Regions from separate parts of the Serratia ficaria genome, predicted to be linked through region 1. Evidence: predicted binding sites of a transcription regulator. Region 1 holds the regulator's gene; each other region holds the start of a gene.

The links. The regulator PurR, encoded in region 1, represses purine synthesis genes. The targets are predictions, from matches to a motif close to CANGCAAACGTTTGCNTG.
Region 2: the regulator PurR is predicted to act here: its motif matches at 2,575-2,592, upstream of CKW09_RS08850 (amino acid aminotransferase).
Region 3: the regulator PurR is predicted to act here: its motif matches at 4,896-4,913, upstream of pyrD (quinone-dependent dihydroorotate dehydrogenase).
Region 4: the regulator PurR is predicted to act here: its motif matches at 4,866-4,883, upstream of CKW09_RS21980 (NCS2 family permease).

The regions. Positions count from the first base shown of each region.
Region 1 is NZ_LT906479.1:2,380,981-2,388,177, forward strand. Features, by position in the region: gene punC (purine nucleoside transporter PunC) at 1-509, opposite strand, end outside; gene punR (DNA-binding transcriptional activator PunR) at 633-1,577, shown strand; gene purR (HTH-type transcriptional repressor PurR) at 1,574-2,599, opposite strand; gene cydH (cytochrome bd-I oxidase subunit CydH) at 2,923-3,012, shown strand; gene CKW09_RS11295 (C40 family peptidase) at 3,143-3,961, opposite strand; gene CKW09_RS11300 (Grx4 family monothiol glutaredoxin) at 4,378-4,725, shown strand; gene rnt (ribonuclease T) at 4,793-5,476, opposite strand; gene gloA (lactoylglutathione lyase) at 5,555-5,962, opposite strand; gene nemA (alkene reductase) at 6,140-7,197, opposite strand, start outside.
Region 2 is NZ_LT906479.1:1,870,019-1,877,215, forward strand. Features, by position in the region: gene CKW09_RS08840 (YcbK family protein) at 1-531, shown strand, start outside; gene CKW09_RS08845 (MBL fold metallo-hydrolase) at 600-1,247, shown strand; gene CKW09_RS08850 (amino acid aminotransferase) at 1,319-2,509, opposite strand; gene ompC (porin OmpC) at 2,754-3,863, opposite strand; gene asnS (asparagine--tRNA ligase) at 4,164-5,564, opposite strand; gene pncB (nicotinate phosphoribosyltransferase) at 5,777-6,982, opposite strand.
Region 3 is NZ_LT906479.1:1,884,126-1,891,322, reverse strand. Features, by position in the region: gene rlmKL (bifunctional 23S rRNA (guanine(2069)-N(7))-methyltransferase RlmK/23S rRNA (guanine(2445)-N(2))-methyltransferase RlmL) at 1-1,850, opposite strand, end outside; gene CKW09_RS08915 (YcbX family protein) at 1,954-3,057, shown strand; gene CKW09_RS08910 (cell division protein ZapC) at 3,064-3,615, opposite strand; gene pyrD (quinone-dependent dihydroorotate dehydrogenase) at 3,792-4,802, opposite strand; gene ssuE (NADPH-dependent FMN reductase) at 5,061-5,639, shown strand; gene CKW09_RS08895 (sulfonate ABC transporter substrate-binding protein) at 5,709-6,626, shown strand; gene ssuD (FMNH2-dependent alkanesulfonate monooxygenase) at 6,643-7,197, shown strand, end outside.
Region 4 is NZ_LT906479.1:4,697,516-4,704,712, reverse strand. Features, by position in the region: gene CKW09_RS22020 (DUF1360 domain-containing protein) at 1-125, opposite strand, end outside; gene CKW09_RS22015 (Rrf2 family transcriptional regulator) at 281-751, shown strand; gene CKW09_RS22010 (3-oxoacyl-ACP reductase family protein) at 800-1,549, opposite strand; gene CKW09_RS22005 (LysR family transcriptional regulator) at 1,678-2,595, shown strand; gene bhsA (multiple stress resistance protein BhsA) at 2,651-2,911, opposite strand; gene CKW09_RS21995 (lipocalin-like domain-containing protein) at 3,109-3,552, shown strand; gene CKW09_RS21990 (glutathione S-transferase family protein) at 3,549-4,217, shown strand; gene CKW09_RS21985 (VOC family protein) at 4,265-4,672, shown strand; gene CKW09_RS21980 (NCS2 family permease) at 5,023-6,384, shown strand; gene CKW09_RS21975 (Na+/H+ antiporter) at 6,574-7,197, shown strand, end outside.

The DNA of each region.
Region 1 (7,197 bases):
GCGATGCCCAGCAGCACGGCGAAGATCATCCGCCAGCCGGCGTGGTTCAACAGCCAGGCGCCCAGCAGCGGCGCCAGCGCCGGCGACAGCGCGACCAGCGGCATGATGGTGGCGAACACGCGGTTGGCCTTGCCGTCGCGGTAGCGATCGACCACCAGCGCCTGCCAGGTAACGGCGGCGGAGCAGACGCCGATCGCCTGAATAAAGCGTAACGACCACAGCTGCACGGCATTTTGCACCCACAGCATGCCGAGGCAGCCGAGGGCGAACAGCGCCAGGCCGATCAGCAGCACCGGCTTGCGGCCCAGGTGGTCGGAGAGCGGCCCCCACAGCAGCTGCGCAAAGGCGAAGCCGGCCAGAAAGATGCTGAGGCTGGCGCTGATGGCGCCGGCGGAAATTTGCAGCTCTTCCCGCATGGCGCCGAAGGCCGGCAGGTACATGTCGGTCGCCAGATAACCCAGCATGCTCAGGCCGGCGAGATAGAACATAAAGCCAAAGGAATTTCGCATGGTATTTCTCGTTGGTATTTTGTTGTCGCAGGTTTTTAGCGCCGGCAAGTGTATCCGGCTGGATCTCTGCTTGTGAAACGGTAATATTTGCAAACTGCTGTTAAAAAAATTGAAGGCAAGACGATGTGGTCTGAATATTCTCTGGAAGTCGTGGACGCGGTGGCCCGCACCGGCAGTTTCAGCGCGGCGGCGCAGGAGCTGCACCGGGTGCCCTCGGCGGTCAGCTATACCGTGCGTCAGCTGGAGCAATGGCTGGCGGTGCCGCTGTTTGAACGGCGCCATCGCGATGTGGAACTGACGCCGGCCGGCGCGCTGTTCATCAAGGATGCGCGGGTTGTCATCAAAAAAATGCTCGACACCCGCCGCCAGTGCCAGCAGGTGGCCAACGGTTGGCGCGGCCAGCTGAAAATCGCGGTGGACATCATCGTCAAACCGCAGCGCAGTCGCCAGCTGGTGCTGGATTTCTATCGTCACTTTCCCGATGTCGAATTACTGATGCAGCCGGAGGTGTTTAACGGCGTGTGGGATGCGCTGGTCGACGGGCGGGCGGAGATGGCGATCGGCGCAACGCGCGCGGTGCCGGTCGGCGGCGGCTTCGCCTTCCGCGACATGGGCGACATGAACTGGCTGTGCGTGGTCAGCCCGCAGCATCCGCTGGCGCTGCTGAGCGGCCCGCTGAATGACGACCAGCTGCGGCCTTATCCTTCGCTGTGCCTGGAAGATACCTCGCGCAGCCTGCCGAAGCGCGTGACCTGGACGCTGGACAACCAACGGCGGCTGGTGGCGCCGGACTGGACCTCGGCGCTGGACTGCCTGTGCGCCGGGCTGTGCGTCGGCATGATGCCGGCCCATCGGGCGTTGCCGCTGGTGCGGCGCGGGGAGCTGGCGGCGCTGCAGCTGCAGCAGCCTTTTCCCGCCAGCCCGTGCTGCCTGACCTGGCAGCAGGATAAGCCGTCGCCGGCGATGGCCTGGCTGCTGGACTATCTGGGGGACAGCGAAACCCTGAATCAGGAATGGCTGAGCGAAGCGGCGCCGGAGGCCGGGCGGGCTTCCGGCGGCGGGGATTAACGGCGGTAGTCGACGAACGGGCCGTCGGCGACCGAACGGCGCTCGATCAGTTTCGGATGCACCTCGATCACCTGCGATTCCTCGCGCTTGCTGATGATGCGATCCAGCAGCATGGTGAAGGCCATTTCGCCCAGGCGTTCCTTCGGCTGGTGGATGGTGGTCAGCGCCGGCGTGAAGTAGCGGGCGTTGCGCACGTTATCGTAACCGATCACCGAAATGTCCTGCGGCACCCGCAGCCCCAGTTCGTCGGCGGCGCAGATGGCGCCCATCGCCATGATGTCGCCGCCGCAGAACACCGCGGTCGGACGCTGTTTCTGCGACAGGATCTGATGCATGGCCTTGTAACCGGACTCCGGCTCAAAGTCGCCCTGTACGATCCATTCGTCGCGCACCTCGATATTGGCTTCCTGCATCGCCTTCAGAAAGCCCTGATGTCGCCCGCCGCCGGTGTTGCGCGCCAGCTGCCCAGGAATGGCGCCGATGTCGCGGTGGCCGCGCTCAATGAGATAACGGCCGGCCAGATAACCGCCCTCGAAGGCGTTGTCGATGATGGTGTCGGTAAAATCGCCGCGCGCCGCGCCCCAGTCCATCACCACCATCGGGATATTGCGGTAGTCTTCCAGCATGCCCAACAGCTGGTCCGGGTATTCCGAGCACATCACCAGCAGGCCGTCGACGCGCTTTTGCGCCAGCATCGCCAGATAGGCGCGCTGCTTGTCCAGGTTGTTATGCGAGTTGCACAGGATCAGCGTGTAGCCTTTGCTGTAGCAGCTGTTCTCCACCGCTTCGATCACTTCGGCAAAATAGGGCGCCTCGCTCGAGGTGGCCAGCAGGCCGATCGACTTGGTGTGATTGACCTTCAGGCTGCGCGCCACGGCGCTCGGCGAGTAATGCAATTCTTTGATCGCGGCCCATACGGCCGCTTTGGTTTCTTCGGCGACGAAACGAGTCTTATTGATGACGTGCGAAACGGTGGTGGTGGAAACGCCAGCGCGTTTGGCCACATCTTTAATCGTTGCCATGTAAGAAATGACTCCTGAACTCACATGTTGCAGCATGTAAGTGTGATGTTAATCGTTTGCCTGCGTAGATCCTTCTCCAGAGAAGCGAAAACCGAGTTTTTAATGTGTTGAAGTCTTCAGCGCTGGTCAGGAGGGGCATTGTTGCCGGTACGCAGTTGTGAACTGCGAATTTTGTCGCATATTGAGCAAAAGGGGAAGAGGTAATCGGCATTATAAACCGGGAAATGATAACAAGATTTTATTGGCGAACTGTGGGAAAATGATTTGACGTACTAATTGTACGCCTTTTATCCTTGGGAAAGCCTATCTGAGAAGGAGTAGTAATGGATACCGATCTGAAGATGTCGCTGTTCACCACCCTGTGTGCGCTGGCCGTGATCATTGCCTTCAGCTTCACCGCTGCGCTGAACTGAATTCCCGGCATTAACAGGCGCAGCTTGCTGCGCCTCGTCGCTTTCCCCGCGGTTATCCCCGTTCTTCTGCAACAAACGTCCCGTTCGCCAACGCCTGGAGGTTCTCCGGCCACTTCGGCCGCGCTAAGTATTAACGAATGGTTTTCGGCGTGACGACCCGGCGCGCGCCGATATAGTGGTTCTGCCAGTAGTCGTTGTCGAGCTGGCTGATGCGGATCTCTTCACCGGTGCGCGGCGACTGGATGAATTTGCCGTTGCCCAGATAAACCCCAACGTGATCGGCCACGCCGCGGTTGTTGATGCGGAAGAACACCAGATCGCCGCTTTCCAGCTCGCTTTTCTTGATGGGCGCGGCGTCGCGCAGGTGATACATCTCATTGGCGGTGCGCGGCATCTTGATTTTCACCACGTCCTTATAGGCGTAATAAATCAGGCCGCTGCAGTCAAAGCCGGTACGCGGCGAGCTGCCGCCCCAGCGATAAGGCTTGCCCATTTGATCCATCAGCTTGGCCATGGCGGTTTGCTTGGCGTGTTGATAGCGTTTTTTATGCGCCGGGCTGAGCTTCAGCGGCTTATCGTCGTGCACCAGTTTGGCGGTAGCCATCCCGGCACTGCGGTGGCGGCCGTAGCCTTTTTTGTAACCCTTCTTCGGTGGGGTCACCTTAATTTTGGCGATTTTTTGGGATTTGGTTTTCGATTTGGCGCTGACGATCTTTTTGGCCGTTTTCTCTGATTTGGTCTTGGCGACCTTGGTTTTTTTCTCTGGGGCCGCCACTTTCACTTTTTTGCTGGCCTTGACCGCTTTCTTTTTCTTGCGATCGTCCGGCCGCGCTTCATTGACATGGCTCTTGCGCTGCTCGGCGGCAATACGCGCCTGCGGCGCAGCGTGCGCCAGATTGAAGAATAGCTGCGTAAACAACAGCACAAAAAGCGTAAGAATTAAACGCATGTCGACGTCACCAGCCTTGGCCCCGAAACGGATATCGAAAGAGTCACAGTATTCCCGAATTTCGCCATATAAAACAGCGGAGAACTCATAAATAATAATCCATATTGTGAGAAAACGTTAATAGCCTTTTTTTTGGTTTAAAATCAGCCCGTTGATGTATAAAAAATCATCAGTCTCGCGTTGCGGTTTTAATTAAACGCCGGGCGGGGGGCGACGAAATATATTAGTGAAATGGTCGGATTAAAAATGTTATTCTGAGCCTAAGTTTTAACCGGAATGGCGTTGCCGGTGAGGCGCGATCGGCACAGGGCGAATGTCCTTGCAAAAGATGGCGTTTTCTTGCGACTGTTCCAGCCGCTACAATAGCCCGTGTGATGCATGTTGTAGCCATGAGATGTGGCTTGAGGAAGCAATAAATGACGACGACGATTGAAAAAATTCAGCACCAGATCGCTGAAAACCCTATTTTGCTGTACATGAAAGGCTCGCCAAAACTGCCGAACTGCGGTTTTTCCGCACAGGCCGTGCAGGCGCTGTCCGCCTGCGGCGAACGCTTCGCCTACGTTGATATTCTGCAGAACCCGGACATCCGCGCCGAGCTGCCCAAGTACGCCAACTGGCCGACCTTCCCGCAGCTGTGGGTTGACGGTGAATTGGTCGGCGGTTGCGATATCATCATCGAAATGTATCAGCGCGGCGAGCTGCAGCAGCTGATCAAAGAAACCGCAGAGAAATACAAAGAGCAGGAAGACCAGCAGCCTTAATCGGCGGGGCTTGTTGCCATAGAATATCGGGCGGCGCCAGTGCGAACTGGGCCGCCCGATTTTTTTGTCACGCGTCGGACTCGGGCAGCGCCAGCGGCCAGCCGCCGAGGCGCTTCCAGCGGTTGACCAGCTCACAGAACAGCAGGGCGGTTTGCTCGGTGTCGTACAGCGCCGAGTGCGCCTGGCTGCTGTCGAAAGGCATGCCGGCGGCGATGCAGGCTTTGGCCAATACCGTCTGGCCCAGCACCAGCCCGCTGAGCGCGGCGGTGTCGAAGGTGGCGAACGGATGGAACGGATTGCGCTTCAGGCCGGCGCGTTCGGCGGCGGCCATCAGGAAGCTGTGATCGAAGTTGGCGTTGTGCGCCACGATGATCGCCCGGTTGCAGCCGCGATCCTTGATGCCTTTGCGCACCGCTTTGAAAATGGCGTGCAGCGCATCGTATTCGCTGACCGCGCCGCGCAGCGGGTTGTGCGGGTCAATGCCGTTGAACGCCAGCGCTTCCGGCTGCAGGTTGGCGCCTTCAAAAGGCTCGACGTGGAAGTGCAGGGTCTCGTCCTGCTGCAGCCAGCCGTCCTCATCCATCTTCAGCGTGACCGCGGCAATCTCCAGCAACGCGTCGGTTTTGGCATTAAAACCGGCGGTTTCAATATCTATAACTACGGGATAAAACCCACGAAAACGACCACTCAGGGCGTTAAGATCACTTTTTTCGGCCATCAGTTTCTTATCTTCATCGAATGCAGCGCGCATTATGGCAAATTTTACGCCCGGTTGCAGGCGCTTATCACGCGGATAAAAAGAAGGGCGCCGCTGCGCCCTGGATAAGCTTTATTTGCCGAGGCCCTGGCCGGCGTGCTTGTTCTCGATCAGTTCGATCTTGTAACCGTCCGGATCTTCGACGAAGGCGATCACCGTGGTGCCGCCTTTTACCGGGCCGGCTTCGCGGGTCACCTTGCCGCCGGCGCCGCGAATGCTGTCGCAGGTGGCCGCCACGTCGTCGACGCCCAGCGCCAGGTGGCCAAACGCGGTGCCCATTTCGTAGCTGTCGGTGCCCCAGTTGTAGGTCAGTTCAATCACCGCGCCTTCGCTTTCGTCGCTGTAGCCGACAAACGCCAGCGAGTACTTGTATTCCGGGTTTTCGCTGGTGCGCAGCAGGCGCATGCCTAATACCTTGGTGTAGAAGTCGATGGAGCGTTGCAGATCACCGACGCGGATCATGGTATGGAGTAAGCGCATAATTCCTCTGATTGGCTGTGCCGTGGCGTACGGCGATGGAAAAGAATGAAGCTGAATTCAGTATAGCCTTGTCACGCAAGGGATTTCAACGCGGCGAATGGGTGACGCCGTCACATTTGCCGGCCGATAAAAAAGCGGCCATCGCAACATCATGGCCGCCGGGCGGGGTAAGGTTAACTAGTCGGCCAGAAACGGATAATCGGTATAACCCGCGGCGCCGCCGCCGTAGAAGGTTTCCGGCTGCGGCTCGTTCAGCGCGGCGTTCTGCTGCAGGCGCTCCACCAGATCCGGGTTGGCGATGTAGCTGCGGCCAAAGGCCACGGCGTCGATATAGCCTTTGTTGATCAACTCTTCGGCTTTTTCGGCGGTATAGGCGCCGGCGCCGACGATCACCCCTTTAAAGTGGGCGCGCACCGAGTCGCGGAAAGCCTCGGAGTAAGGTTTGCCGCCGGCCCAGTCCGGTTCGGAGATGTGCAGGAAGGCGATATTGCGTTTGTTCAGCTCTTCCACCAGGTACAGCGCGGCTTCTTCCTGATCTTCGCCGTTGTCCAGGCCGTTGAACGGACCCAGCGGTGAAATGCGGATGCCGACATGCTCTGAACCCCATTCGGCCACGGCGGCGTCGACCACTTCCAGCGTCAGGCGGGTGCGGTTTTCGATGCTGCCGCCGTACTGGTCGGTACGCTGGTTGGAGGCCGGCGACATGAACTGGTGCAGCAGGTAGCCGTGCGCGGCGTGCAGCTCGATGTAGTCGAAGCCGGCTTCGCGCGCATTGGCGGTCGCCTGGCGGAAATCGTTAACGATGCCCGGGATCTCCGCGGTCTCCAGCGCGCGCGGCGTCGAGGTTGGCACCCGCACCCAGGCGCCGGTTTCGTCGCGCACCGTGGTGCGGGTGTCGGCATTGATCGCGGATGGCGCTACCGGCGCCTGCTGGCCCGGTTGCAGGCTGTCGTGGGAGATGCGCCCCACGTGCCACAGCTGTACGGCGATATGGCCGTTTTTGTCATGCACCGCCTGGGTGATTTTTTTCCACGCGGCGATCTGCTCCGGGGTGTGCAGCCCCGGCGCGCCGGCATAGCCCTTCGCCTGGAAAGAAATCTGCGTGGCTTCGGTAATCAGCAACCCGGCGCTGGCGCGCTGCGCATAGTACTCGCCCATCAGCGGGGTGGGAATATCACCCGGCTCGATGCTGCGCAGGCGCGTCAGCGGGGCCATAAATACGCGGTTGGGCAGGG
Region 2 (7,197 bases), 510 kb from region 1:
CATCGCCGTAAATGGCTGGCGCTAGGCGGCGCAGCTATGGGCATAGCGCTGCTCCCTGGGCAGGCGTTCGCCAGTCTTTCTACCGCTCGTCCGCGTATTTTGGTATTGAATAACCTGCATACCGGTGAATCTATTAAAGCCGAGTTTTTCGACGGCAAAGGTTACAATAAAGAAGAGCTGGTGCGGCTTAATCATCTGTTCCGCGATTATCGCGCCAATAAGGTTAAATCGATCGATCCTCGCCTCTTTGACCATCTTTACCGCCTGCAGGGGCTGCTGGGCACCAGCAAGCCGGTGCAGCTGATTTCCGGTTACCGCTCTCTGGACACCAATAATGAACTGCGCGCGCATAGCCGCGGCGTGGCGAAGCACAGCTACCACACCAAGGGCCAGGCGATGGACTTCCATATTGAAGGCGTCCAGCTGAGCAATATCCGCAAAGCGGCGTTAAAAATGCGCGCCGGTGGTGTAGGATATTACCCACGTAGCAACTTTGTACACATCGATACCGGCCCGGTACGGACCTGGTAATCGCCTGTGCCGATAGGTGAACAGCGCCAGCCCGTGGGGTATGGCGCCGTTGTCGTTGTTGGAGCCTTATGAAATACCACATTATTCCCGTTACCGCCTTCAGCCAGAACTGCAGCCTGATCTGGTGCGAGCATAGCCAACAGGCGGCGCTGGTCGATCCCGGCGGCGAAGCGGAAAAAATCAAAGCTGAAGTGGCGAAGCAGGGCGTGACAATTTCGCAGATCTTGCTGACTCACGGCCATCTCGATCACGTTGGCGCCGCCGCTGAGCTGGCCGAACACTATCAGGTGCCGATCTACGGGCCGGATAAGGAAGACGCCTTTTGGCTGGATGGCCTGCCGGCGCAGAGCCGAATGTTTGGCCTGGAAGAGTGCGCGCCGCTGGCGCCCAACCGCTGGCTGGCCGAAGGCGATGAGGTGCAGGTCGGCGAGATGCATTTCAAGGTGCTGCATTGCCCTGGCCATACCCCGGGTCACATTGTCTTCATCAATGAGCAGGCGCGGCTGGCGCTGGTGGGCGATGTGCTGTTTAACGGCGGCGTCGGCCGCAGCGACTTCCCGCGCGGCGACCATCAGGCGCTGATCGACTCCATTCGCACCAAGCTGTTGCCGCAGGGCGACGACATGGCCTTTATTCCGGGCCATGGCCCGATGTCGACCTTCGGCCATGAGCGCCAGACCAACCCGTTCCTGCAGGAAGAACCGCCGGTTTGGTAACGGTTATTTCCCGGCAGAAATAACGAGGGGCGCATTGAGCGCCCCTTTTCTTGGCTGCCGCGCGGCGATTGTCAGAGCACGGCGACGATGGCTTCACACAGCGGCGCCATGTTGTCCGGCGTCATGCCGGCAACGTTGACGCGGCCGGAGTTTACGGCGTAGACGCCGAACTCTTCACGCAGGCGCAGCACCTGTTCTTTGGTCAGGCCGCTGAACGAAAACATGCCGTTCTGGTTGATGATAAAGCCGAAGTCTTGCTGTGCGCCTTTCTCTTGCAGCGTGTTCACAAACAGCTGCCGCATGCGGTGGATGCGCTGACGCATATCGGTCAGTTCCTGCTCCCACAGCGCGCGCAGCGCGTCGTTGCTCAGGATGGTGGCGACCACCGCTGCGCCATGAGACGGCGGGTTAGAGTAGTTGGCGCGGATCGCCGCCTTCACCTGGCTGAACGCGCGGTCAGCGGTTTCCGCATCGGCGGCCACGATGGTGCAGGCGCCGACGCGCTCATTGTACAGGCCGAAGTTCTTCGAGTACGAGCTGGCGACGATCAGTTCCTGATGCTTGGCGGCGAAAATGCGCAGCCCTTCGGCATCTTCTTCCAGGCCCTTGGCGAAGCCCTGATAGGCGAAGTCGAACAGCGGCAGCCAGCCGTTGGCCACGGAGAGCTCAGCCAGCTGGGCCCACTGCTCGGCGGTAGGGTCGATGCCGGTCGGGTTATGGCAGCAGCCGTGGAACAGCACCACGTCGCCCGCCTGCGCCTGTTTCAGGCTATTGAGCAGGCCGTCGAAGTCCAGCGCGTGGTTGGCGGCGTCATAGTAGGCGTATTCCAGCACTTCCAGGCCGACTGCGCCGAAGACGTTTTTATGGTTCGGCCAGCTTGGGTTGCTGATCCAAATGCGCTTGGCGCTGGTCTGGTTGGCGATAAAGTCAGCCGCTACGCGCAGCCCGCCGGTGCCGCCAGGCGTTTGCGCGGTGCGTGCGCGCTTGTCGGCGACGATCGGGCTCTGTTTGCCGAACAACAGCTCTTGCGTGCAGCTGGCGAAAGCCGGGATGCCCTCAATGCCGAGATAATTCTTGGTGGTCTCATTTTCCAGCAGATACTGTTCAGCTTTTTTTACGCTGGTCAGCACCGGGGTTTTGCCGGTTTCATCTTTATAAACGCCAATCCCTAAGTTGATTTTATTTGGGCGGGCGTCGGCGCGGAAAATGTCGGTCAGGCCCAGGATCGGGTCGGCGGGTGCGGCAGTGATTTTTTCAAACATGTCAGGTGCTTCCAAATCTCGGAGTTAAGCAGACAGAGGCATCAGGGTAGCGCCAGTTTTCGGCTTTGCCAACCGTTTGCGACAAAAACACCGCGATGTTGCGAAGGCGGCGCATTAGGCAGGAAAAATGATGGGGAAGGGCAAATCGGCAGGATAAAAATTCACGCATGGCGTAAAAACAAAAACAGGGCCGAAGCCCTGTTTTTTTAACTTGTCCGACGGTGAGCCGCCGTTAAGCGACAGCTTAGAACTGGTAAACCAGGCCTACACCAACGATGTCGTCGGTAGCGATTTTGTTAGCCTTGGTGAATTCGTTCTCGTCCAGCAGGTTGATTTTGTAATCAACGTAGGTGGACATGTTTTTGTTGAAGTAGTAGGTAGTACCAACAGAAACGTATTTAACCAGGTCAGCGTCGCCGCCGGCGAAGCGAGAGCCGTTAGCGGTGCGGCCAGCCAGGTCTTTACCTTTCGACTGCAGGTAAGACACTTCTGGGCGCAGACCGAAGTCGAACTGATACTGTGCGGTCAGTTCGAAGTTCTGAGTTTTGTTGGCGATGGTGTTATCAGCTTCGCCGTATGGGGTCATGTTGCGGGTTTCGGCATACATGGCGGCCAGGTAGACGTTGTTGGCGTCGTATTTCGCGCCCACGGTCCATGCGTCGGCCTTGTCGCCTTTGGCGGTAGACAGATTAGTCTGATCGTCGGTACGGTCGGAAGACGCGTATGCGGCACCGAAGCTTACGCCTTCGCCGATGTCATAAGTTGAAGAGATACCCCAACCGTCGCCGTTTTGTTTCTTCAGAGCGCGGCTGTCGTTCTCGTTTTTACCCTGGTACTGAACGGCGAAGTTCAAACCGTCAACCAGACCGAAGAAGTTGTTGTTACGGTAGGTCGCAACGCCGTTGGTACGGCCGGTCATGTAGTTGTCGGTGATGGTGTAGGTATCGCCACCGAACTCTGGCAGCATATCGGTCCAGCCTTCCACGTCGTACAGTACGCCGTAGTTGCGGCCGTAGTCGAATGAGCCGTAGTCAGCGAATTTCAGACCCGCGAAGCCCAGACGAGTCTTGGTGCCTTCGGTGCCCTGAGATTCAGCGTGGTTAGCCTGAACGTTGTATTCCCACTGGCCGTAACCGGTCAGTTGGTCAGTAATTTGGGTTTCACCTTTGAAGCCGAAACGAACATAGGTCTGATCGCCATCATTTTCTGTGTCGTCGGAGAAGTAGTGCAGACCGTCAACTTTGCCGTACAGATCCAGCTTGTTGCCGTCTTTGTTGTAGATTTCAGCTGCGTTTGCTGCACCAGCAGCTAACAGAGCCGGGATTACCACTGCAAGAATGTTGCGCTTCATCATTATTACCCTCATTGGTGTTATTCGGACACCTTTGCCACTGCCGCCAATAATTCTTTTGAACTATTGTTGATAGATTGGTGTCGTCCTGTGTCTGAACGCAGTGTTCCATTCAGCGGCGGGTTAATCTAGAACGAAAATGCTACGAATATACTAATGCGGTTTCAAAAAGAAAGTATTTGTAACAATATGTAATATTCAGGGAACTTTGTGACGGACGTCAATATTAAAAAATGCGAAAGGCCAGCAGAGCTGGCCTTTGTTTTGTAACAAAATCGGTTAAAAAAAGTTTAAACTGATTAATTAGAAGCTTGCATTACGTGGCGTACGCGGGAACGGGATGACGTCGCGCACGTTTTGCACACCGGTCACATAGGCGATTAAACGTTCAAAGCCCAGGCCGAAACCGGCATGAGGAACGGTGCCGTAGCGACGCAGGTCGCGATACCACCAGTAATCTTCCTTATTCAGCCCCATGGCTTCCATGCGTTGATCCAGCACGTCCAGACGCTCTTCGCGCTGAGCTCCGCCGATGATCTCGCCGATACCCGGCGCCAGCACGTCCATCGCCGCCACGGTTTTGCCGTCTTCGTTCATGCGCATGTAGAAGGCTTTGATGTCTTTCGGGTAGTTCTTCACCACCACCGGCGCCTTGAAGTGTTGTTCCGCCAGATAGCGCTCATGTTCGGACGACAGATCGATGCCCCAGGAAACCGGGTTTTCGAAGGTCTGGCCGGAGGCGATCAGGATCTCTACCGCCTCGGTGTAGTCCACCTGGGCGAAATCCGATGACACGAAACGTTTCAGACGATCGATAGCGTCTTTGTCTACGCGCTCGGCAAAGAACTGCATGTCGTCCATACGCTCATCCAGGACCGCCTGGAACACGTATTTCAGCATCTTCTCCGCCAGTTCGGCGATGTCGGCCAGGTTGGCGAAGGCGATTTCCGGCTCGATCATCCAGAACTCCGCCAGGTGGCGGCTGGTGTTGGAGTTTTCGGCGCGGAAGGTGGGGCCGAAGGTATAGATTTTTGACAGGGCGCAGGCATAGGCTTCGCCGTTCAACTGACCGGACACGGTCAGGAAGGCCTCTTTGCCGAAGAAGTCTTCGCTGAAGTCGACGGCGCCTTTATCGGTGCGCGGCAGGTTTTCCAGATCCAGCGTCGAAACGCGGAACATCTCGCCGGCGCCTTCGGTATCGGAGGCGGTGATCAGCGGGGTAGAGACCCAGAAGAAGCCGTTCTCGTGATAGAAACGGTGAATGGCCTGAGCCAGAGTATGGCGCACGCGCGCCACGGCGCCGATCAGGTTGGTGCGCGGACGCAGGTGCGCCACTTCACGCAGGTACTCGATGCTGTGGCGCTTGGCCGCCATCGGGTAGGTGTCCGGATCGTCAACCCAGCCGACCACCTTGATGGCGGTGGCCTGCAGTTCGAAACTCTGGCCTTCGCCCGGAGACGCGACGACTTTACCTGTCACTTCCACCGAGCAGCCGGTGGTCAGGTGCAGCACTTCATCCTGATAATTCGGCAGAGAATTATTAACGACGGCCTGTAACGGATCAAAGCAGGAACCGTCATAGACGGCCAGGAAGGAGATGCCAGCTTTAGAATCTCTCCGGGTACGTACCCAGCCGCGCACGGTGACTTCACTGTCAACCGCAGCACGACCTTGCAGTACGTCGACTACAGGCACTACGCTCATAGATTTCTCTCTTTAATATTTGGTTTAGAAATAGCTTACAACCCAAGAATATGGGGATGATTGCTATGTTACTTGCCGCGGTGCAGAGCACAAGCAGAAATCGCCGGATTGGCGCAACATTTCTCGGCGTCGGGTAAAAAGGGCGCAGACAGGCGCAGGTAAAGAAAAAGCCGGCGCGGTGATCCGGCCGGCTTTCTTTATATAAGGGAACCTCAGCTGGCTTTTTTCACCAGCGGCAGGTCAAAGGCTTTGCGCAGGGCTTTCACGAAGGCCTGATCCTGACAGATGGTTTTACCCGGGCTGTCGGACAGCTTGGCCACCGGCTTGCCTTTGCACTCGACCAGTTTGATCACGATATTCAGGGGCTTGACGCCCGGGATATCGCAGGTCAGGCGCGTGCCGATGCCGAACCCCAAATTGATGCGCCGATAGAAGCGGCGGTACAGCGCCAGCGCCTTGTCCAGATCCAGGTTATCCGAGAACACCAGGGTTTTGCTCATCGGGTCGATGCCGAGCTTCTGATAGTGGGCGATGGCTTTCTCGCCCCACTCGAACGGATCGCCCGAATCGTGACGCAGCCCCTGGTAGCGCTGGGCGAACTGCAGGCCGAAATCGCGCAGGAAGGCGTCCATGGTGATGCAGTCGGTCAGCGCGATGCCGAGCTGCTCCGGGTATTCATCCAGCCAGGCCTGCAGCGCGGCGCGCTGGCTGTTGGCCAACACCGGGCTGATCTGTTGATGGGCCTGGAACCACTCGTGCGCCTGGGTGCCGACCGGCGCCAGAGCCAACTGATGCGCCAGATCGTAATTGCTGGTGCCGACCAGATACGGGAATTCCGCTTTCAGGGTGCTGACGATCGCCTGCTGCACGCCCTGCGAGAAACGGCGGCGCGTGCCGAAGTCCATCAGCTTGAAACGCGAGAGATCCAGATCGCCGGCCAGCGTTTTGAATTGCGTCAGCTTGCTGCGCAGATGGGCGACGGCCAGCTCCGGGGTGACCTCCGGCGAACGGTGGCGGTGCACCACTTCGCTGATCACCGCCAGCAGCGGCACCTCCCACATGATCACCTCGCGCCACGGCCCGGCGATGCGGATCTGCAGCTTGCCGTCGCGGTTATCGATGGTCACCTGTTGCGGGTCGTAGCGAAAATCCCGTAGCCAGTTCAAATAGTCCTGGCGGAAGAAGGGCAGCCCCGAGAGGTAGGCGAACTCGGCGTCGGTCAGCGCCAACTGGCTCATCAGCGCGACCTGCGCACGGATCTCGTCGGCATATTCTCCCAGCAACTCGTCGCTGCGGCAGCGGAATTCCGCCGCAACGCTGATTGCGGGATAGCGATGGAACACTGCTTGCTGCATATGAAGCTTATAAGCGTCAGTATCAAGCAGTGATGTCAAAATCGGGGAGGCGTATTGAGTCATAGCGCGTTACAGCATCCTCGTCAGGCGCGTGTCCAAATCCGGATAATCATAAAAAAGTCGGGGGAGTATACCCGGATTATCCTGTTATTGAAGCTGCATCACACCACAAATCACCGGAGCGGGTCGAGGATTAAACGTGCCTTTATGGCGGCTTGCTTGCGGGATGGCGACAGAAAAGCCAGATAAGCCTGTAAGGTGAATGACTTAGCCTAATT
Region 3 (7,197 bases), 500 kb from region 1:
GGCGGATCGATAAAGATCACGTCGAACTGCTCATCGGCATTGCTCAGCCACGACAGGCAATCGGCCTGGATCAGGCGGTGCTGACGGCCGGTCAGGCCGTTGGCGCGCAGGTTTTTCTCCGCCCACTCCAGATAGGTGCGCGACATATCCACCGTAGTGGTGCTGCGCGCGCCGCCCAGCCCGGCGTGCACGCTGGCGGTGCCGGTATAGGCGAACAGGTTGAGGAAGTCCTTGCCCTTGCTCATCTCACCCAACATGCGGCGCGCGATGCGGTGATCGAGGAACAGCCCGGTGTCGAGATAGTCGGTCAGGTTGACCCACAGCTTGGCGTTGAACTCTTCCACCAGCAGGAATTCGCCCTTCTGCGCCAGCTTCTCGTACTGGTTTTTACCCTTCTGCCGCTCGCGGGTCTTCAGGATCAGCTGATTGGACGGCAATTCCAGCACCGCCAGCGTAGCGTTGATCACGTCGAACAAACGCTGACGCGCCTTCTGCGCATCGACGGTTTTCGGCGGCGCGTATTCCTGCACCACCACCTTGCTGCCGTAGCGATCGACCGCCACGTTGTATTCTGGCAGATCGGCGTCATACAAGCGGTAGCATTCAATGCCCTGCTGCTTCGCCCATTTGTCGAGCTTCTTCAGGTTTTTGCGCAGGCGGTTGGCGAAATCTTCCGCCACCTGCACGCCGCCGGCGCCGGCCGGGTTCGCCGCCAGCTGGTAGTTTTTCTGCACGCAATCCAGCGGGCCGTTTTTAGCCTTGAACTGCCGCTCGGCGCGCAGCTGCAGGCAGCTCAGCAGCTCCGGTGAAGCGCTGAACAGCGACAGCTGCCAGCCGCCGAAGGCGCTCTTCATGATGCGGCCCAGCATGTTATGCAGCGCAATCAGCGCCGGTTCGCTTTCCAGGCGCTCGCCGTACGGCGGGTTGCTGACCACGGTGCCGGTCGGGCCTTCCGGCAGCGGATTGGTCAATTTGCTGACGTCATTGACGTTGAAGGTGATCAGTTCGGCAATGCCGGCGCGGCGGGCGTTGCCGCGCGCCATTTCGATCACCCGGCGATCGATGTCGGAGCCGAAGAAGCGCGAAGGGGTTTCCTGCAGGCCGCGACGAGCGCGCACCTGCGCTTCGGTGGTCAATTCGCGCCACAGGTCGGCGTTGTGGCCGTTCCAGGCGCTGAAGCCCCAGTGCTGACGGTGCAGACCCGGCGCGCGATCGGCGGCGATCATCGCCGCTTCGATCAACAAGGTGCCGGAACCGCACATCGGATCGAGCATCGGCGTGCCCGGCTGCCAGCCGGAACGCTGCACGATGGCCGCCGCCAGGTTTTCCTTCAGCGGCGCCTGGCCGGTCAGATCGCGGTAACCGCGCTGATGCAGGCCTTCGCCGCTCAGATCCAGCGCCACGCTGGCCATATCGCGCTGCAGGAACACGTTGACGCGAATGTCGGGCTGTTGCTTGGCGACCGTCGGGCGCCGATCGATTTTGCGGGTGAAGCTGTCGACGATGGCGTCTTTCACCTTCAGCGCGCCGTATTGGCTGTTGCGGATCTCTTCATTGACGCCGCTGAAATGCACGGCGAAGGTTTTATCCACCCCGAAGATGCTGGTCCAGTCAATCGCCTGCACGCCGAGGTACAGATCCAGATCGCTGTGCACGCGGAATTCGTTCAGCGGCAGCAGAATGCGCGAGGCCAGGCGGCTCCACAGCAGGCTTTGGTACAGAAGACGATCGTCACCCTGAAAATGTACCCCACCCTGCACCACTTTGCAGTCGTGGGCGCCCAGCGCTTCCAGCTCGCTTTTTAACAGTTCTTCCAGTCCACGCGCCGTGCTGGCAAACAGAGAGTTCATATCGTACTTATCACCAAAAAGAAAATTGTTGCGCATTATAGCTAATCCAGACCGCTTGTCATAAAGTTGCTCCCTTCTATTTAATAATCGCACGGAGATAAGGGTGATCACGCTTTCCAGACTCTACGTTCATCCGGTTAAATCGCTGCGGGGTTTGCAGCTTTCCCATGCCCAGGTCTCCAGCAGCGGCCTGGCCTTCGATCGCACCTTTATGATCACCGAACCGGATGGCACCTTTATTACCGCGCGCCAATATCCGCAGATGGTGCTGTTCACTCCGGCGCTGCTGGCGGACGGCCTGTTTCTCACCGCCCCGGACGGCGAAAGCGCCGCTATCCGCTTTAGCGATTTCGCCGCCGAAGCGCAGCCTACCGAAGTGTGGGGCAACCATTTCACCGCGCTGATTGCGCCGGCGGAGATTAACCGCTGGCTAAGCGGCTATTTCCAGCGCGACGTGCAGCTGCGCTGGCTGGGGCCGGAACTCACCCGCCGGGTAAAAAAACATCCGGCCATTCCGCTGTCGTTCGCCGATGGCTATCCTTATCTGCTGATTAACCAGGCTTCGTTCAACGATCTGCAGCGGCGCTGCCCCGGCAGCATCAAGCTGGAGCAGTTCCGCCCCAATCTGGTGGTCACCGGCGCCGGCGCCTGGGCCGAAGACGGCTGGCAGGTGATCCGCGTCGGCGATGTGATGTTCGATCTGGTGAAACCCTGCAGCCGCTGCGTGCTGACCACCGTCAGCACCGAGCGAGGCCGCAAACACCCGAGCGGTGAGCCGCTGAGCACGCTGCAGAAATTCCGCACCGCCGATAACGGCGACATCGACTTCGGCCAAAACATGATTGCGCGCAACAGCGGCATTATTCGCGTTGGCGATGCGGTGGAAGTGCTGTCGACCAAGCCGCCGCGCCCGTATGGCGCCGGCACGGTGGTGGAGAGCGTAGCGGCGCCGCAGGACAGCGCGCAGGGCGTGACCATCGAATATGAAGGGAAGGTGTTTACCGGCAATAACCAGCAAATATTGCTCGAGCAGCTGGAGCAGCAGGGAATTCGCGTGCCCTATTCCTGCCGGGCCGGCATCTGCGGCAGCTGCCGTATTACCCTGGTCAGCGGCGAAGTCGCGCCGCTGAAGAAAAGCGCGGTGGCCGAAGACGGCACCATTCTTTGCTGCAGCTGTATTCCGAAAAGCGATTTGACGCTGGCGTAACCGGGCTTATACCGCCCGGTCGTAGGCCGCCGGGGTGGAAGATTCGTCCTGCGCACAAGGCTTCAGCCGATCGTGCATCACCTTAATCGCGTCGCCCAGCACCATGGTGCGGCCGGCGACCGACAGTTGGTTCTGCGCCAGCAGGCACAGGCTGGCGTTATCGCCGGCCTCCACCACCAGCAGGCGGGCTTCAACGCCGCTTTCCATCACCTTCACCGCCGCCAGCTCGCCGTTCTTCGGCTGCAGCGGATAATGCTGCTGCGAGAAGTGCCAGCTTTTCGGCATCAGCGGTTTCAGGAAACGGTAGGCGACCAAGGCATTCAACACCAGCTCGGCGCGCTGTTCATGGCTGAGCTTGACCTGTTTGCACTGTTCTTCATAGGTGAAATACAGCGCGGCGTCGTCGACGCAAAAAGCGCATTCGTCAAAGGCGTCCGGGGTTAACATTTTGGCCGGAAAACGCGAGCGAAAGATCATACCATTAGCTAAATCCAGCATTAGCCGATCGTGTTCGGCGTCAAAATACCAACGCCAATTATCGTCAGGTTTTATCTTCATCTCTTATCCTTCTCGCTGCCTATGCCAACGCCGTATTTACCCCAAAAGGTGATTTTATCACCGATAAAGTCGCTTAAACATCGGATAATTCCGCGAACGATATTTATGCTAACGAACAAAATATAGACGAGCCGGGGGAAGAAATAAACCCCCGACATAAAATGAAAGAAAAAATATTAGATATGGGTAACGATATCTTTAATCAGGCGCGGGCCGTGGAAGATAAATCCGGAATAAATTTGCACCAGGCTGGCGCCGGCCGCCATTTTTTCACGCGCCGCCGTCAGCGAATCCACCCCGCCCACGCCAATAATCGGCAGGTGCCCTTGCAGCTCGGTCGACAGGCGACGGATCACTTCGGTGCTGCGCGACTGCAGCGGACGCCCGCTGAGGCCACCCGTTTGCTCGCAGTAATTTAATCCCTGGATCAGTTTACGATCCAATGTGGTATTGGTGGCGATCACCCCGTCGATATTATGACGCACCAGGCTATCGGCAATTTGGATCAATTCTTCTTCAGAAAGATCCGGCGCGATCTTTACCGCCACCGGCACATATTTGTGATGGCGCGCATGTAATTCCTGCTGCTTATTTTTAATCGCCGCTAAAAGATCGTCCAGCGCTTCGCCATACTGCAAGGATCGTAACCCCGGCGTATTTGGTGACGAAATGTTAATCGCGATATAACCGGCATACGGATAAACTTTATCCATGCAGATCAGATAATCGTCTTTCCCCTGTTCAACCGGGGTGTCCTTATTCTTGCCGATATTGATCCCAAGAATGCCGCCGAAATGGGATTTCTTAACGTTTTCAACCAGATTATCCACGCCGTGGTTATTAAAGCCCATGCGGTTGATCAGCCCCTCGGCCTCCACCACCCGGAACAGGCGCGGCTTGTCGTTGCCCGGCTGCGGGCGCGGGGTCACGGTGCCCACCTCGACATGGCCGAAACCCATGGCGCCGAACGCGTCGATGCACTCGCCGTCTTTATCCAGACCGGCGGCCAATCCCAACGGGTTTTTAAACGACAGCCCCATGCAGCTGACCGGCTTGGTCGGCACCGACTGGCGGACAAGAAACTCTAACGGGGTGCCGGTTACACGGCGAAGCTGACGAAAGGTCAATTCATGCGCGCGCTCGGGATCGAGCTGGAACAACGCTTTCCTGATGATGGGGTAGTACATGGACTCTCCTGATTTCCCGGTTGCAAACCGGGGGCGTATTATCCGGCATCCCCCGACCAATTGGAATTGATTAAAGGCAAAAAAAGGCCTTTTTACGCAATCGTTTTCTTGGCGCCGAGGGAAAACGCCGCAAATCCGCTTTTACGCATAACAAAATCAAAAAATGAGATTTAAGAAACCCGCCCCTTTGCTGTTAGCTTTAAAACACTTCCCGTTCATTTTCTAATTAAACCTAACATTTAGTTATAAGGAGTGGCAATGCGCGTTATATCACTGGCCGGCAGCCCACGCATCCCATCACGCTCGGCGGGCCTGCTTACCCTGAGCCAGAACTGGCTGCGGCAGCAAGGCGTAGAGGTGATCGCCTATACCCTGCACGATTTCGATGCCGAAGACCTGCTGTACGCCAATTTTAACAGCCCGGCGATCAAAGCCTTCACCGAGCAGCTGGCGCAGGCGGACGGCCTGCTGATTTCCACCCCGGTATATAAGGCTTCATTTTCCGGCGCCTTGAAGACCCTGCTGGATCTGCTGCCGGAACGCGCGCTGGACCACAAGGTGGTGCTGCCCCTGGCCACCGGCGGTTCCGTCGGGCACATGCTGGCGGTGGACTACGCCCTGAAGCCGGTGCTGGCGGCGCTGAAGGCGCAGGAAGTGCTGCACGGCGTCTTCGCCGACGACAGCCAGGTGCAGCTCAACGGCGAAGACGTCACCCTGTCGGACGGCGTCGCCGGGCGGCTGGAGGAGGCGCTGGAGAGTTTCTACCTGGCGCTCGGCCGCCGCAAGCCGCCCTCTCTGAGGGTAACCCTGCCCCTGTCGACCCGACAGACCGCCTGAAGCACTCCGGAAAAGGACCTCAATATGAAGCGATCTGTTCTGCGGCGCTGGTTTGGCGCCGCCACCCTGATGGGCCTGCTGTCGCTGGCCTGGGCCAATGCCGCCAGCGCGCAGGATCCGGCCCGGTTCCGTATCGGCTACCAAAAAGGATCGGTCAGCCTGGTGCTGGCGAAAAGCCACCAGCTGCTGGAGAAGCGTTTTCCCGCCACCAAAATCAGCTGGGTCGAATTCCCGGCCGGTCCGCAGATGCTGGAAGCGCTGAACGTCGGCAGCATCGATCTGGGCAGCACCGGCGATATTCCGCCGATCTTCGCCCAGGCCGCCGGCGCCGATCTGCTGTATGTCGGCGTTGAACCGCCCAAACCCAAGGCGGAGGTGATCCTGGTGCCGGAAAACAGCCCGATAAAAAGCGTCGCCGAGCTGAAAGGCCATAAGGTCGCCTTCCAGAAAGGCTCCAGCTCGCACAACCTGCTGCTGCGCTCGCTGCAAAAAGCCGGGCTGAAATTCACCGACATCCAAGCGGTCTACCTGACCCCGGCCGACGCGCGCGCCGCGTTTCAGCAGGGCAACGTCGATGCCTGGGCGATCTGGGATCCTTACTATTCCGCCGCGCTGCTGCAGGGCGGCGTGCGGGTGCTCGGCGACGGCACCGACCTGAATCAAACCGGTTCCTTCTATCTGGCGGTGCGCCCTTATGCCGAAGCCAACGGCGCCTTTATCCGGCAGGTGCTGGAGGTGCTGAGCCAGGCCGATGCGCTTACCCGCAGCGACCGCGCGCAGAGCGTTACGTTGCTGGCCAACGCCATGGGGCTGCCGGAAAAGGTGATCGCCAGCTATCTGGATCATCGACCGCCGACCGCCATCAAGCCGCTGGATGCGCACACCATCGCCGCCCAGCAGCAAACCGCCGACCTGTTTTACGCCAATCGCCTGGTGCCGATAAAGGTAGACATTTCGCAACGCATCTGGCGCCCGAGCGCACAATAATTTTGGAGAACTGACGATGAGCCTTAACGTTTTCTGGTTTTTGCCCACCCACGGCGACGGCCACTACCTTGGCAGTTCGGAAGGGGCGCGCAGCGTCGATCACGGTTATCTGCAACAGATTGCCCAGGCGGCGGACCGCCTGGGATTCGGCGGCGTGCTGATCCCCACCGGCCGTTCCTGCGAAGACTCCTGGCTGGTGGCCGCGTCGCTTATCCCGGTCACCCAGCGGCTGAAATTCCTGGTGGCGCTGCGGCCCGGCATCATCTCGCCAACCCTGGCGGCGCGTCAGGCCGCCACGCTGGACCGCCTGTCCAACGGCCGCGCGCTGTTTAACCTGGTCACCGGCGGCGATCCGGAAGAACTGGCGGCGGAAGGGCTGCACCTCAATCATGAGGAGCGCTATGAGGCCTCGGCGGAGTTCACGCAGGTCTGGCGTCGGGTGCTGGAAGGGGAAACCGTCGATTTCCACGGCAAGCATATCCAGGTGAAAGGCGCCAAATTGCTGTTCCCGCCGGTGCAACAGCCGCGGCCGCCGCTCTATTTCGGCGGATCCTCCGCCGCGGCGCAGGAT
Region 4 (7,197 bases), 2.3 Mb from region 1:
TTGCGCGCCGCCCAGGCCCGCAGCGCCGCGAAGAGTTCGGTTTGGGTCAGCGTCATGGAAATGCTGGCCGACGCCAGCGCGATCATCAGGCATACCGAGAGATCTGAAGCCAGTGCGGATGTCATCGTTTATTCCTTATATAAGTCATGGTGCATGCGTTTTCAGCGCGCAAGACAGCGCCGGTTCTCTCATGTAACTTATAAAAGCACGTGATATTCGCCGTTGTCAATCTCTTGTATCATTGTAAGATACGTGATTATACCTGGAAGAAGGAAGGGGAATGCGTCAGGACAACAAGCTTTCGCGCATGCTGCACGTATTGCTGCATATGGCGCGCCACGAGGGGGTCTATACCTCGGAACAGATCGCCGCGATGCTGGGCACCAACAGCGCCGTAGTCAGGCGCACCCTGGCCGGCCTGCGCGACGCCGGTTTCGTTACGTCGGAGAAAGGCCACCACGGCGGCTGGCGCATCGCCGGCGATCTGCGGAATATCAGCCTGCTGGATATCTATCGCGCGGTGGGCGTTAAGCAGCTGTTCGCCATCGGCGACGGGGAGGAGCACCCGGAGTGCGCGGTCGAGGCGGCGGTGAATCAGGCGCTGGGCAACGTGCTGGATGAGGCCGAACGGGCGCTGCTGGCGCGCTTTGCCGACATCAGCCTGGCAGACCTGAAGGATAGGTTCGATCGCCACTTCCCGGCAGGGCCGGATGCCGATACGGCGGCCTGCCTCGACGGCGCCAACGCGTAATCCGCCGCTAAAAAAGCCCCTTGCGGGGCTGTTTGCACTGCAGACCGGTCACGCCGAGAAGCCGCCGTCGATGCTCAGGCTGGCGCCGGTGATGTAGCCCGCCTGCGGTCCCGCCAGGTAGGCGACGAAGCTGGCGATTTCCTCGTCTTTGCCGTAGCGGCCGATGGCCATCAGCTGTTTCAGCTGTTCGGCAAAATCGCCTTCGTCCGGGTTCATCTCGGTATCCACCGGGCCGGGCTGCACGTTGTTGACGGTGATGCCGCGCGGGCCGAGATCGCGCGCCATGCCCTTGGTCAGGCCGACCAGCGCCGACTTGCTCATCGCATACACCGCCGCGCCGCCAAAGGGCACGCGCTCGGCGTTGGTGCTGCCGATGTGGATGATGCGGCCGCCGTCGTTCATATGGCGCGCCGCTTCCTGGCTGGCGACGAACACGCTGCGCACGTTAACCGCCAGCATGCGGTCCAGATCCGCCAGCGCCAGTTCCTCGGTGCCGCCCAGCGTGAACACCCCGGCGTTATTCACCAGAATATCCAGCTTGCCGACGCTGTTTACCGCCTGACGCACCGCCTGTTGTAGCGCCGCCGCATCGGCGCTGTCGGCCTTGATGGCGAGCGCTTTACCGCCGGCGGCGGTGATTTCGCTCGCCAGCGCGTTGGCCCGATCGGCAGAGGCGGCGTAGGTAAAGGCGACGGCGGCGCCTTCGCGCGCCAGCCGTTTGACGATGGCGGCGCCGATGCCGCGTGAGCCGCCCTGAACGAATGCGACTTTGCCCTGCAGAGGAAGCGTTGCTGACATGATGTTTCTCCAGAGTGGATGAGGTTAAAAAATCTACCGAACCAGTATCGGAGAAACGGCCGCAGGCCACTAGCCGTAAAGAGCTATAATCAGCTTAAACCAAAGGTTTTAAATCAGGGGAAGAAAACATGCTGGGTCATCTGGAATGCTTCGTCAGCAGCGCGGAAAACGGCAGCTTCTCCGCCGCCGGCCGCAAGCTGGGCATCAGCCCGGCGGCGGTGGGCAAGAATGTCACCAAGCTGGAGACGCTGGTTGGCGTGCGGCTGTTTCAACGCAACACCCGTAAGCTGATCCTCACCGAGGCCGGCGAGCGCTTTTTGCAGGAGGTGAGCGGGGGATTGCAGACCATCCAGTGCGCGCTGAAAGGGCTGAGCAGCGGCGGCGGCGTGGCGGCCGGCACGCTGAAGATCAGCATGGGCACCGCTTTCGGCCTGCATTTCGTGTTGCCGATGCTGCCGGATTTTTTGGCGCGCTACCCGGCGATCGTCCCCGACTGGCATTTCGACAATCGCCAGGTGGATCTGATTGGCGATCATTTCGACGCGGCAATAGGCGGCGGCATCGAGCTGGCGCAGGGCATGATCGCGCGCGAACTGGCGCCGGCCCACGGGGTGCTGGTGGCTTCGGCGCAGTATCTGCGCAACCGACCGCCGCTGCAGCAGCCGGAACAGCTGGCGGAGCATGCGGGCATTTTCATCCGTTCGCCGCAAACCGGCCGCGTGCGCAACCTGCCGCTGCGCAACGCGCAAAACGAACAGCGGGCGCCGGCGATGGCGATGAAGATGACGGTGAACGAGCCGGACGCGGCGGCGCGGGCGGCGGAAATGGGGCTGGGCATCGCGCTGATCGGCATGCCGAACGCGCTGCCTTACCTGGAGAGCGGCCGATTGGTGCGGGTGTTGCCGGGCTGGTATGTCGATCGCGGCAGCGTATACCTCTATTTCCCCACCACCAAATTCCTGCCGACCAAAACCCGGGCGTTTGTCGATTACATCACCGAACAGTTTCGCCTGCAGCGGCTGGCGACGCGTTTCGACGCCCGCTGAAACGAGAAAAGCCCCTGGCGGGGCTTCTTTCTTCCGTCAACTGGCTGGTTGACGATCAGTTGAAGATTTCTGCGGTGCCGTACAGTTTGTTCTGGCCGCCGGCGGCGACGATGCGGTAGGCGTTGGCGCCGGAAGCGGCGGCCTTGCCGGCCAGTTCATTTTCCAGCGCGCTCAGGTTGGCGGCGCCGCTAACGGAGATCACGCCGATTTTCTGGGCGCCGGCGGCAGGCAGGCTGGCTGGGGTGTCCGCGGCGACGCTGGCGAAAGACGCGGTGGTCAGCAGCAGGGCGGTAGCAAAAATTTTGATGTTTTTCATGATTCGTTCCTCAGGGTATTTATTCGGTGAGAGTCCGTTGTCTCTCGATGTATTAAATGATAGTTGCCGATGCCTAAAGAAAAAATCGGAGAGTTTTGAGTATATCGATCAAATAAATTGACTGATATTTGTGCGGCTGGCGTGGTGCAAAAATCGCCGCTACCCTTTAAACAACACCCCCTGCAGGAGGAAGCCTGATGTCAATCAACGCGTTTATCGGCAGCTGGTCGCTGGTGTCTTCCGTGTTTAAAGGCGAAGACGGCAGGATAAATTACCCCTTGGGCGAGCAGGTGCTGGGCCGCATCAACTACGAGGCCAACGGCACCATGGCGGCGCAGCTGTATAGCGCCACCCGGCCGCGCTTCGCCGCCGACGATTTGGCGCTGGGCAGCGAACGGGAAATCCACGCCGCCTTTATCAATATGATTTGTTATTTTGGCCGCTATCAGGTGGACGAGAGCGACCAGCGGGTGGTGCATCAGGTCGAGGGCAGCTCGTTCCCCAACTGGATCGGCAGCCGACAGGTGCGCTTCTACAGTTTCATCGGCGATCGGCTTATGCTGCGCACCGTGCCGCTGCAAATCGGCAACGGCGTGCAGGTTGGCGAGCTGGTGTGGCAACGGCTAGGGACCTCTTCATGATCATCGTTCATCATCTGAATAACTCGCGTTCGCAGCGCATCCTGTGGTTTTTGGAAGAGCTGGGGGTGCCTTACCAGGTACAGCGCTATCAGCGCGATCCGCAAACCATGCTGGCGCCGCTGGCGCTGAAAAACATCCATCCGCTGGGCAAATCGCCGGTGATCGTCGACGGCGATCTGACGCTGGCGGAGTCCGGCGCCATCATCGAGTACCTGCAGGAAGCCTATGATGCGCAGGGGCTGTTCATCCCCACCGACTACCACGCTCGTCAGCAATACCGCTACTGGCTGCACTACGCCGAAGGTTCGCTGATGCCGCTGCTGGTGATGAAGCTGGTGTTCAGCCGGCTGGGCCAGCCGCCGATCCCCTGGCTGCTGCGGCCGGTGGCCGGCGCGATCGGCAAGGGCGTGCAGCGCGAGTACCTCGACAAGCAGATTGCGCCGCATTGCGAATACCTCGAGCAGCACCTGAATAAAGGCACCTGGTTTGTCGGCAACGAATTCAGCGCGGCGGATATTCAGATGAGCTTTCCGCTGGAGGCGATGGCGGCGCGCGGCGCGCTGGACGATTGCCCGAAGCTGCGCGGCTACCTGCAGCGCATTCATGCCCGTCCCGCTTACCAGCGGGCGCTGGAGCAGGGCGGTCCGTACGCGCTGCTGAGCTAGCGCGATGGGCTATACTCGATGAGGTCACCCTTCATTGGAGGTAGCCCATGGCTACGCAAATTTTTGTGAACCTGCCGGTTGGCGATCTGCCCGCGTCCATGGCATTTTTTAGCCGGCTGGGCTTCGGCTTTAACGCGCAGTTTACCGACGACACCGCCGCTTGCATGGTGGTCAGCGACAGCATTTACGTGATGCTGCTAACCCACGACAAGTTCAAAATGTTCACGCCGAACCCGATCGGCGACGCCAGAAAGGCCACCGAGGTATTGGTCTGCCTGTCGCAGCCCAGCAGAGCGGCGGTGGACGAGCTGGTGCGCAAGGCGATCGCCGCCGGCGGCAACACCTACAACCAGCCGCAGGATTACGGTTTCATGTATGGCCACGGCTTCCAGGATCCGGACGGTCACATCTGGGAGCTGATGTATATGGATGAAAACGCCCCGCAGGCGCAGTAACCCGGCCGCCCCCGGCCGCGGGGGCGTTCCCATCGGATTTACCTATGTGACAAACCCCGCTTTTTCGATAATGATTGATCCCGGCGCCTTTCTGCATACTTTGCCGCGATCTTTAGTTGATTCGACGGTAGAGAAGGCCGGATAATCGTTTGCCTTGAATAAACCACCATAAATCACCCGCATCACGCGCTGCGAGTTAAACGTTTGCCTTTTTGCGCGCCGCCGGTTGGCCGCGCCGCTGAAGGGCAGGGAAGCGAACGTGACGGAAACGATTCCGTGGCGACCAGGCGCGGGCGGGATTACAGGCCTGTTGCAACGGGCCGATAATGAAACACAGGGGACAGCAACATATGTCGAATTCTCAAGCGAATAACGCCGTAAAACCAAAAGGCGGGCTTGATGGCTACTTTAATATTTCCGCGCGCGGCAGCACCGTGCGTCAGGAGGTGGTGGCGGGGCTGACCACCTTCCTGGCGATGGTTTACTCGGTGATCGTGGTGCCGAGCATGCTGGGCAAGGCGGGGTTCCCGCCGGCGGCGGTGTTCGTCTCCACCTGCCTGGTGGCCGGGTTGGGGTCGCTGCTGATGGGGCTGTGGGCCAACCTGCCGATGGCCATCGGCTGCGCTATCTCACTGACCGCCTTCACCGCCTTCAGCCTGGTGCTGGGCCAGCACATCAGCATTCCGGTGGCGCTGGGCGCGGTATTCCTGATGGGCGTGCTGTTCACCGTCATTTCGGTCACCGGCATCCGCGCCTGGATCCTGCGTAACCTGCCGATGGGCGTGGCGCACGGCACCGGCATCGGCATCGGCCTGTTCCTGCTGTTGATCGCCGCCAACGGCGTCGGCCTGGTGGTGAAGAACCCGCTGGACGGCCTGCCGGTGGCGCTGGGCGCCTTTACCTCCTTCCCGGTGGTGATGACGCTGCTCGGGCTGGCGGTGATTTTCGGCCTGGAGAAGCTGCGGGTGCCGGGCGGCATCCTGTTGGTGATCATCGCCATTTCGGTGATTGGCCTGATCTTCGATCCGGCGGTGAAATACCAGGGGCTGTTCGCCATGCCAAGCCTGGCGGACGCCAACGGCAACTCGTTGATTTTCAGCCTGGACATCATGGGCGCGCTGCAGCCGGTGGTCTTGCCGAGCGTGCTGGCGCTGGTGATGACCGCGGTCTTTGACGCCACCGGCACCATCCGCGCGGTGGCCGGCCAGGCCAACCTGCTGGATAAAGACGGCCAGATCATCAACGGCGGCAAGGCGCTGACCTCAGACTCCCTGAGCAGCGTCTTTTCCGGCCTGGTGGGCGCCGCGCCCGCCGCGGTGTACATCGAATCCGCCGCCGGCACCGCCGCGGGCGGCAAGACCGGCCTGACCGCCACCGTGGTCGGCCTGCTGTTCCTGTTGATCCTGTTCCTGTCGCCGCTGGCCTACCTGGTGCCGGTCTACGCTACCGCGCCGGCGCTGATGTACGTCGGCCTGCTGATGCTGAGCAACGTCACCAAGCTGGACTTCAACGACTTCGTCGACGCCATGGCCGGCCTGCTGTGCGCGGTGTTTATCGTGCTGACCTGCAACATCGTCACCGGCATCATGCTGGGCTTCAGCTCGCTGGTTATCGGCCGCATCTTCTCCGGCGAATGGCGCAAGCTGAATATCGGCACCGTGCTGATCGCACTGGCTCTGGTGGCGTTTTACGCCGGCGGCTGGGCCATCTAATCGCGCGTTCTCTTCCCCTGCCCGCGCGGGCGGGGGAAGCTCGCCCCGCCGTTCCCCTTCGGATAAGTCTCCTTCTGTTCTGCGTGGCGTTTTGAAAGGCACAACAAGCTTTAACCGCCGTAAAAAAAGTGATCTACTATTCGGTGCATACTCAGAGATGCAGTCTGAACCCGAGAGTCTAAGGAAAGCATGGAAATCTTTTTTACAATCCTCATTTTGATCCTGGTGGTCTCCCTGTCCGGGGTGGTGACACGCATGTTGCCGTTCCAGGTGCCGCTGCCGTTAATGCAAATCGCCATCGGGGCGCTGTTGGCCTGGCCGCATTTCGGGCTGCACGTCGACTTTGATCCCGAACTGTTCCTGGTGCTGTTCATACCGCCGCTGCTGTTCGCCGACGGCTGGAAAACGCCGACGCGCGAGTTTTTGCACCATGGGCGAGAAATTCTCGGCCTGGCGCTGGTGCTGGTGTTGATCACCGTCGTCGGCGTCGGCTACCTGATTTACGCCATGGTGCCGGGCATTCCGCTGGTGGCGGCCTTTGCGCTGGCGGCGGTGCTGTCGCCGACCGACGCCGTGGCGCTGTCCGGCATCGTAGGCAAAGGGCGCATTCCCAAGCAGATCATGGGCGTGCTCGAGGGCGAGGCGCTGATGAACGACGCGTCCGGCCTGGTGTCGTTGAAGTTCGCCATCGCGGTGGCGATGGGCACCATGGTGTTCACCGTCGGCGGCGCCACCCTCGAATTCCTCAAGGTGGCGATCGGCGGCCTGTTGGCCGGCGTGGCGGTTACCTGGCTCTACAGTAAATCGCTGCGG